Regions from separate parts of the Rhizobium sophoriradicis genome, predicted to be linked through region 1. Evidence: predicted binding sites of a transcription regulator. Region 1 holds the regulator's gene; each other region holds the start of a gene.
What was found. Region 1 encodes LexA, which represses DNA repair genes until DNA is damaged. Its sites were predicted from a motif close to TGTTCNNNNTGTGTTCNG; they were not measured.
Positions count from the first base shown of each region.

Region 1 (2,202 bases):
CCGGATCTGGTGATTTCCGAGGATGGTGGTCTGGTCGCGCTCGTCGCGACGGCGGCAATGGCTTCCAACCGTGAAAACCCGCCGGACTTCATCTTCGACCAGTGGCAGAGAGCGCTGGTCCTGCCGACGCACCACCCGCCGAAGATGCTGGATGGCCCTGCCATCCCGCCGCAGGGTGAGGACCGCCGCCTCAGGCTTTCCCGCGATCAGCAGAATGAGGCGAGGACGGCAATGATGGCCGCCGCAGCCGGCGGTGAGGCAAATCGTTTTTCCTGCGTCAAGAAAGCCTGGTGTATCGCCAGGCTCGGCAATGGCCATGTCGTCGCCGTCATCGACAATGCCGCCTATCTCGGCCCGGCCTGCGACGCCAGCGAGATTGTCGTGACCGCGGTGCGCCTGCGTTTCGACCGCTGCCACTCGGGTGCGACACTCTTCACCGGCGAGACGCTGCGCAGGACCGGTTCCGTCGAATTGCGTTTTGCGCAGACAGGCCCCGAGGTCGCAACCGCATTCGATACCTTGTCGCGTCCATGGATGCGCCATCGCGCCTATGATTGGCGCAAAGACGCTTTTACCGAATCAGCCCCGTTGGCTGTCAGTGATAGCGGCGAATGAGGCCGACCAGCTTGCCCTGCACCTTGACCCGGTCAGGCCCGAAGATGCGGGTCTCGTAAGCCGGGTTGGCGGCTTCGAGGGCGATCGAGGCGCCCTTGCGGCGAAAGCGTTTCAGCGTCGCTTCCTCGTCGTCGACGAGCGCAACGACGATATCGCCGGGGCTTGCGGTGCTGCCGTTGCGGATGATCACGGTGTCGCCGTCGAAGATCCCGGCGTCGATCATCGAATCGCCCTTGACCTCCAGCGCGTAATGTTCGCCCGAGCCGAGCATATCCGCAGGAACGACGATGTCGTGCGTATTGTTCTGGATCGCCGAGATCGGCACGCCGGCGGCGATCCGGCCCATGACCGGCACGGAGACAGAGCTGCCGTTGTCGGCGATCGGCTTTGCGGCAGCGGGGGCGGCGACCGGCTGGGGCTTGCCGAGGCTGCCTTCGATAACGCTCGGTGAAAAACCGCGGCGCGGCTGAAGACTGGGGCTATAGGCCTCCGGCAGCTTGATCACTTCCAAGGCCCGGGCCCGGTTCGGTAGGCGGCGAATGAAACCACGTTCCTCCAGCGCCGTGATCAGGCGATGAATGCCGGATTTCGAGGCGAGATCCAGGGCATCCTTCATCTCGTCGAAAGAGGGAGGAACGCCGGATTCCTTCATGCGCTCATGAATGAAAAGGAGAAGCTCCTGTTGTTTGCGCGTGAGCATCGACGTCAGACCCCTGATTGAAACAAATCCAGAACGGACCCTATATGTTCCATATGTGTTCCGCAAGTAGCTAAATTTCCGTAAAACTTCGCGCCAACTCGTCCAGATTTTTATTTTCATTCGCCGGATTGGCGCACATGTCTTGCATTGGGAATGGGGCTGTCGCACATCTCTTTGACGTGTCAGGAGGGGTCCTATGATCGCACATTCCGCCAAGCCGCACCCGCTGGATCATGTCGTGCTGCCCGTCGTCAATATCGATCTGGCGCGCGAAAGGCTCGGGAAGCTCGGCTTTACCGTCGCCGCCGATGCGCGCCATCCGTTCGGAACGGAAAATGCCTGCGTCTTTTTCGCCGACAAGACCTATATCGAGCCGCTCGGCGTGGCGAGCGTCGAGGAGAGCGAGGCGGCGGCCCGTCAGGGGAATGTCTTCATCGCCCGCAATCGTGCCTTTCGCTTCCGCTGCGGCGAGGAGGGGCTTTCGGCGCTGGCCTTCCTCACCGAGGATGCCGGCCTCGATCATCGGCGATTCGTCGGCAACGGCGCGAGTGCCGGCGAGATGCTGCAGTTCAGCCGGCCGATGCGGATGCCAGACGGTTCCGAAAGCGTCGGCAGCTTCAAACTGGCCTTTTCAGGAGATCTGCGCGCGCCCGACTTCTTTCTCTTCACCTGTCAGCGCATCAACTCCTTCCCGGCCGATCGCGCGGCGCTGGAGGCGCATGCCAACGGCGTGACGGGCATTGCCGAGATCGCGCTTTGTGCGCCGGAGCCGGTTGCGTTTGCCGCCTTCGTTGGTCTTGCGGTCGGGCAAACGGCGGTGGAAAAAACCGGTTTCGGTATGAATATCGCGGCATCGAATGCCAAGATCAGCCTGATGACGCCGGAAG
Region 1 is NZ_CP104152.1:1,679,459-1,681,660, forward strand. Features, by position in the region: gene N2597_RS08530 (ComEC/Rec2 family competence protein) at 1-615, shown strand, start outside; gene lexA (transcriptional repressor LexA) at 596-1,315, opposite strand; gene N2597_RS08540 (VOC family protein) at 1,512-2,202, shown strand, end outside.

Region 2 (2,202 bases), 370 kb from region 1:
CGAATAGGCGATCGGCAGAAGAGGGGAGATGGGCTGGGTCATGATCTTGTCCTGTCGTCGATAGAGCATCATGCCGAATGTGTCGGCGGTATTCCGATGACATCATGCTCGACTATTTCATTTGGCCGCTTCAATGCAGAATTCTGATCTCGGGAACAAGGGCAAGCGCCTCATTCAGCAGATCCGGCGTCAGATTTTCGTTGACCGCATGCGGCGACTGTACAGTCAGCGCTGCTGCCGCGGTGCCGTGGCGGACGGCTTCATCGAGCGGCAGTCCATGCATCAGGGCGGCGAGGGTGCCGGCGGCAAGGGAATCGCCGGCGCCGGTGACATCGGCGAGGGTCTCGGCGATCGGCGGCTGCAACGTCACGGCGCGGCCGTCGCAAAAAGCGACCAGCTCGCGCTGGCCGCGGGTGACGACGGCGCTGCGGATGCCGATTTCTTTTAGAAGCGGCGGCCAGCCGCCGGCGTCGTCCGGCCGTTCACCGGCAAGGGCAGCGGCTTCGGCCTCGTTCAGGAACAGGTAGTCGATATCCGCGATGCAGGATTTCAGCCTGGCGACCTTAGCCGGCGAAATGGCGATCGCCGCGACGGGCTTGGCCAGCGACCGTGCCTTGGCGACGATTGCCGCGATCGTCTCTTCCGGCAGATTGGCATCGAAAAGGATGAGATCATGCGCGGCGAAGGCTTCGCGCACCCAGCGGATGGATAGACGCCGCGGCACGAAGAAGCGGTAGAGATCCATGTCGGCAAGGGCGATCACCAGGTTGCCGTCCCTCTCGATGATCGCGGTGTAGCTCGGTGTCTTGCGGTCGAGGAAAACGAAGGGCCGGTCGTCGATGCCGGCGAAATCGGCGGCTTCGCCGACCATCTCGCCGATGGGGTCGCCGCCGCGGGGCGAAATCATCGTCACCTGAAAACCGAGCCTTGCAAGGTTGCGCGCCGCATTGAAGCCGCCGCCGCCCGGCTCCTCGAACCAGGTGCCGGGATTGCTGGCGCCCGGTGCCGTTTCCCCGGAAATGCGGCCGCGCCGGTCGATATGGGCGCCGCCGAGAACAAGAATCTTTTTCTTCATTTCAACCGCCTTCCGACGCCCGCAAGCGCGAATCGAGACGGTGCCGCCTGACGCGACCAAGCCGCCGCATCTGGCCTAAGCCGTTGCTTTGCATCGATAAAACAAATATAGAACACGAGCTGTTTTACCTTTTTCTTTCAATCGTTTGATCGCCTATTGCGAGTATGGAACAAATAGGGTACAAACTCGACATTGCTTGGGCGGCTTCAATAACCTAAAGGTGGATCAGATGTCTCAGAATTCATTGCGGCTGGTAGAGGACAAATCGGTGGACAAAAGCAAGGCGCTTGAAGCGGCACTCTCACAGATAGAGCGGTCGTTCGGCAAGGGCTCGATCATGAAACTCGGTTCCAACGAGAACGTCATCGAAATCGAGACGATTTCGACGGGTTCGCTTGGGCTCGATATCGCGCTTGGCGTCGGCGGCCTGCCGAAGGGCCGCATCATCGAAATCTACGGGCCGGAAAGCTCGGGCAAGACAACGCTTGCGCTGCAGACCATTGCGGAAGCGCAGAAGAAGGGTGGCATCTGCGCCTTTGTCGACGCCGAACATGCGCTCGATCCCGTCTATGCCCGCAAGCTGGGCGTCGATCTCCAAAACCTTCTGATTTCGCAGCCCGATACCGGCGAGCAGGCGCTTGAGATCACCGATACGCTGGTGCGCTCCGGCGCCGTCGACGTTCTGGTCGTCGACTCGGTCGCCGCACTGACGCCGCGCGCCGAAATCGAAGGCGAAATGGGCGACAGCCTTCCAGGCCTGCAGGCGCGCCTGATGAGCCAGGCGCTGCGCAAGCTTACCGCCTCGATCTCCAAGTCGAATACCATGGTGATCTTCATCAACCAGATCCGCATGAAGATCGGCGTCATGTTCGGTTCGCCGGAAACGACGACGGGCGGCAATGCGCTGAAATTCTATGCCTCCGTGCGCCTCGACATCCGCCGCATCGGCTCGGTCAAGGAGCGCGAAGAGGTGATCGGCAACCAGACCCGCGTCAAGGTCGTCAAGAACAAAATGGCGCCTCCCTTCAAGCAGGTCGAATTCGACATCATGTATGGCGAAGGCGTATCGAAGACCGGCGAACTTGTCGATCTTGGCGTCAAGGCCGGGATCGTGGAAAAGTCGGGCG
Region 2 is NZ_CP104152.1:2,045,185-2,047,386, reverse strand. Features, by position in the region: gene N2597_RS10310 (pseudouridine-5'-phosphate glycosidase) at 1-42, opposite strand, end outside; gene N2597_RS10305 (carbohydrate kinase family protein) at 131-1,075, opposite strand; gene recA (recombinase RecA) at 1,305-2,202, shown strand, end outside.
Region 2: recA (recombinase RecA) is a predicted target of LexA. The motif match lies at 1,173-1,190, and genes of this name have one in related genera.

Region 3 (2,202 bases), 1.0 Mb from region 1:
TTGTCCTGGCCGGCAATGATGCGCAGCACAGTGGATTTACCGGCGCCGTTCGGCCCGAGGATGCCGATCTTGGCATCCGGGTAGAAGGAAAGGTGGATGTTCTCCAGGATCTTCTTGTTGCCATAGGCCTTGTTGAGGCCGGACATATGATAGATGAATTGACGTGCCATGCTGCGCTGCTCCGGGCGGGAAACTTCGTTTCGTGCCGCTATGTAGGCGAAACAGCGCCTGTGGGCAACGCCGAAACCCGGTTTAGGCAGGATTCCGGTCAGAAGCCCGCCGCATCCACGACACCTTCATCGCAGCCGAAAGAGGTCTTTCCCGCCCCCTGGATCAGATCGGCAAGGCCGGCGCTTTTCGCCGACGCCGATCCGGCAGCCTCCGAAAGCCCGATCGTCAGGCCGCTGATCATCTTGACATTGCCGGCCCGCCGGCAGCTCATCTTGACGCGGTCGCCGGCGCCCGGCCCGAAGCTCTTGTCGAAAGCCGCCTTGATCGCCTCGGCCTTGACCGGTTTGCCGATATTGGCAGCGAAAAGCTCGCGCACCGCCGACGCGTTGAGCCCACCCAAGAGATGCACGCCGACGCCAAAATAATCCTCGGCGCTCATTTTCGTGCAGGTGCCGTGCTTCGTCCATTCATGCCGTTCCAGGCCGGACTGCGTGCCGGGCATCGCCTTTACCAGCGCCGCCTGCGTCTCGGCGGAAAGCGTGACCTGAGGCAAGCTAGCCCATTTGCCATCCTTGTCAGCGGCCTTCTGATCGTCGCTGACGCCGCAATAATTCTGCCGCATCGGCCAAAGCCCGTGCAGCGAGAAGTTCGTCGCGTCATGGCGTTCGCCGGTCTGGCTTGCGCATTCAGCCTTCTTCTGGTTCGTCTGGCAGAAGGCGGGCTGCCAGCTCGCCGCAAGAATGAAACGGGTGCGCCCGTCGGCCTGCTGCGCCATGGCGGCGCCGGCAAGGGCCATCGATACGGCGAATGTCAAGGTACGCAACTGCATGCTGCTCATTTCAGCCCCCATAGAAGAACAATGCAGGAACAGATAAGCACAAAGAGTAAACGTCAGCAACCCTGAATCGCAATATTCCTGTAATTTGTTATCAATTGCGTCAAACGATTTAAAGTCACACCAAGGACGCTTTGTCACTTTGAGTTGAAGCATAATTGCTCAAATCGATTTCGCTTTGCGGAATTATGCGCTAGCGATCTGCTCTGCGGCTGGAAGGATCCGAATGTTTTCTGAAACGCAATGGCTCTCCGTGCCGGGAGCATCGCTGGCCTATCACCATGCCGAGGCCAGCGGCCCCGCATGCGGCATTCTGTTGATATCGCATGGCCTGGCGGAGCACTCGAAGCGGTATCGCCGCTTTGCCGAGGCGATGGCGGCGCGCGGCTATCACGCCTATGCCCATGATCACCGCGGCCACGGTGAGACGACGGCGCCGGATGCCCCGATCGGCCGCTTCGCACGACGCGATGGCGTCGAACGGGTGATCGGCGACATCATTGCCATGCGCGCTCACGCGGCCTCGCGCCATCCCGGCCTGAAGGTCATCCTCTTCGGCCATTCGATGGGCGGTCTCATCGCGCTCAATACCGCCGTCACCGCTCCGGCCGACTTCGACGCTGTCGCCGTGTGGAATTCCAATTTCGCCGTCGGCCTTGCCGGCCGCGCGGCCCAGGCGATCCTCACCGCCGAGCGCATGCTGAAAGGCTCGGACGTGCCGAGCGGCCTCCTCCCGAAACTCACTTTCGCCGCCTGGGGCCGGTCCATCGCCGACCGCCGCACGGAATTCGACTGGCTTTCGCATATTCCCGAGGAAGTCGACAAATATGTCGCCGACCCTCTTTGCGGCTTCGACGCCTCGGTTTCGCTCTGGCTCGATGTCTTCGAACTAACCTTTCGCGCACCGCAAAGGATCCATCTCGACCGGCTGCGGCGCGACTTGCCGATCCATCTGGTCGGCGGCGCAGAAGATCCGGCGACCGAGCGTGGAAAAGCCGTAGCCTGGCTGTCAAACCATTTGAAAGGCCAGGGCTTCTCCCGTATCAGCACTGAGATATATCAGGACATGCGGCACGAAACGCTGAATGACACCGGCGCAGATGCAGCCATTGCCGCCTTCGCCGACTGGTGTGACGGCGCGGTCGGCAAGAGCCGGAACGGCCAAAATCCCGGATAACGAGAACCCCATCATGAGT
Region 3 is NZ_CP104152.1:2,716,076-2,718,277, forward strand. Features, by position in the region: gene ettA (energy-dependent translational throttle protein EttA) at 1-170, opposite strand, end outside; gene N2597_RS13535 (ribonuclease T2 family protein) at 269-1,009, opposite strand; gene N2597_RS13540 (alpha/beta fold hydrolase) at 1,233-2,183, shown strand; gene N2597_RS13545 (DMT family transporter) at 2,197-2,202, shown strand, end outside.
Region 3: N2597_RS13535 (ribonuclease T2 family protein) is a predicted target of LexA. The motif match lies at 1,024-1,041, and genes of this name have one in related genera.

Region 4 (2,202 bases), on a different replicon from region 1:
GACGAAAGCCGGCCCATTGCGCGGCGTAATGACAGCCTGGCCGTTGGGCTTGTTGAGGTCGCTCGCCATCTTGGCGAGGAACTTGTTGTAGGAGATGCCGGCCGAGGCGTTGAGCCCGGTGACCTGCTTGATCTTGGCCTGGATCTCCAGCGCGATCTCAGTGGCGATTTCCATGCCCTTGTGGTTCTGGGTGACGTCGAGATAGGCCTCGTCAAGCGACAGCGGCTCGATCATCGGCGTATATTCTGCAAAGATCTCACGGATCTGCTGCGACACCGCCCTGTAGACGTCGAAGCGCGGCGGCACGAAAATCAGGTCTGGGCATTTGCGCTTCGCGGTGACCGACGGCATTGCCGAATGAACGCCATAGGCGCGCGCCTCATAGCTCGCCGCCGCGGGCGGCCGATCCGCCGACGGCAATCGGTTTGCCGCGCAATTCGGGATTATCGCGCTGCTCGACCGACGCGTAATAGGCATCCATGTCGACGTGAACGATCTTGCGCGGCCGCTCGTGACCTTCATCATTTGTCATGACTGGCTTCCATCAGGACCGTCTGTGTCCCCCAGACATGGGAAGTGCGCGCCGCATTTGTCGCCCTCGGGCGTTTGCATGCGCTCGCAGCCCATGGCCATCCGCCGGCGGAGTACCGCCAAGCTTACATCGCCGCCGAACGCTTTCACCAACAGCTTGCGCTCGATTGCGCCATGGCGGTCGCATCGCCGGCAGCTGAATGCGATAACCGGCTCACGATAATCCTTCAGTCTCAGATCACTCAACGGGCCGGGTTGGACCATGTGAAAAAATTCCCAATCCGGCCACGGGATTGAATCCATTCACGGAATCCGTCAGGCCGGTGTTCGCGCTCAACTTGAGCGCGCTTGCTGTGCATTGACTCGTTTGCGCTTTGAGAACAAATAAAGAACATATCGCATTTTCTCAAGTCAAAGCGGGTTGCCGCAAGGAGATTATGACTACATCAGTCGCCACTTCGAATGCCGTCCTCTACGCGTTGCGCGAGACAATCGCCAGCCTGGAAGGAGCGAGTTTGCGCCGTCGCAGCTTCCTGCCGTTCGGGGTGAGCGAGATCGATGCGCAGCTGCCGGGAGGTGGTTTGGCCTATGGCGCGCTGCATGAAGTCGCTGGGGGCGGGAACGGAGCGATCGACGGCGCAGCTGCGGCCCTCTTCATCGGCGGCATCGCGGCGCGGACCACCGGCAAGGTGGTCTGGTGCCTCACACGCTTCGATCTGTTCTTTCCCGCGCTCGCCCAGGTCGGACTCCACCCCGATCGCGTCATCTTCGTCGAATGCGACAAGGAAGAGACGGTGCTCGCAAGCTTCGAAGAGGCTTTGCGCTATGGCGGCCTCGGCGCCGTCGTCGCCGAGCTGGTACGCCTGCCGATGACGGCTTCGCGCCGGCTGCAGCTTGCGGCGGAAAAGTCCGGCACATTGGGGCTGGTGATCCGCCGGTGGCGGCGCCAGACGGAAGCCTCCGATTTCGGGATGCCGACGGCCGCGGCGACCCGCTGGCGGATCTCGGTGCTGCCGTCCGAGCCGCTCCCCGTGCCGGGTATCGGCCGCGCGCGCTGGCTGGCAGAACTGATGCGGGTCAGGGCAGGCGAGGGAGGAGAATTCATTATCGGAGCATGTGATGGCCAGGGTCGTATCTGTCTTTCTTCCGACACTGCCGACCGACCGGATCAGGCGCGCCGATCCTTCGCTCGCTCCTGACATGCCGCTGGTGGTGATCGCCAGGAGCGGGTCGAAGCGATGGGTTGCGGCGGCCGATCAGGCAGCTCTCAAACTCGGGTTGCGCGTCGGCATGCCGGTCGCCAAGGCGCAGGCGCTGGTCCAGGGGCTGATGATGATCGATGCCGATCCGGCCGCCGACCTCGCAACACTTGAACGGCTGACGCTCTGGTCCCTGTCGCAATATTCTCCCGTCGTAGCCATGGATCCTCCTGATGGTATCGTCATGGACACCGAAGGCGCCGATCATCTGCAGGGTGGCGAGGAGCTGATGCTCTCGGGTCTTGTGAACCGCTTCCGCGGCCGCGGTCTTTCAGCGCGAGCGGCGATCGCCGACACATGGGGCGCTGCTCATGCGCTCGCCCGGTCAATCGATCGCGAGACCATCATCATCCCGCGCGGTGGGACCGCCAAAGTCGTAAACCGGCTGCCGCTGTCGTCGCTGCGGCTGCCA
Region 4 is NZ_CP104153.1:227,040-229,241, forward strand. Features, by position in the region: partial or broken gene dinB (DNA polymerase IV) at 1-532, opposite strand, end outside; gene N2597_RS23035 (hypothetical protein) at 529-795, opposite strand; gene N2597_RS23040 (ImuA family protein) at 969-1,730, shown strand; gene N2597_RS23045 (Y-family DNA polymerase) at 1,651-2,202, shown strand, end outside.
Region 4: N2597_RS23040 (ImuA family protein) is a predicted target of LexA. The motif match lies at 908-925, and genes of this name have one in related genera.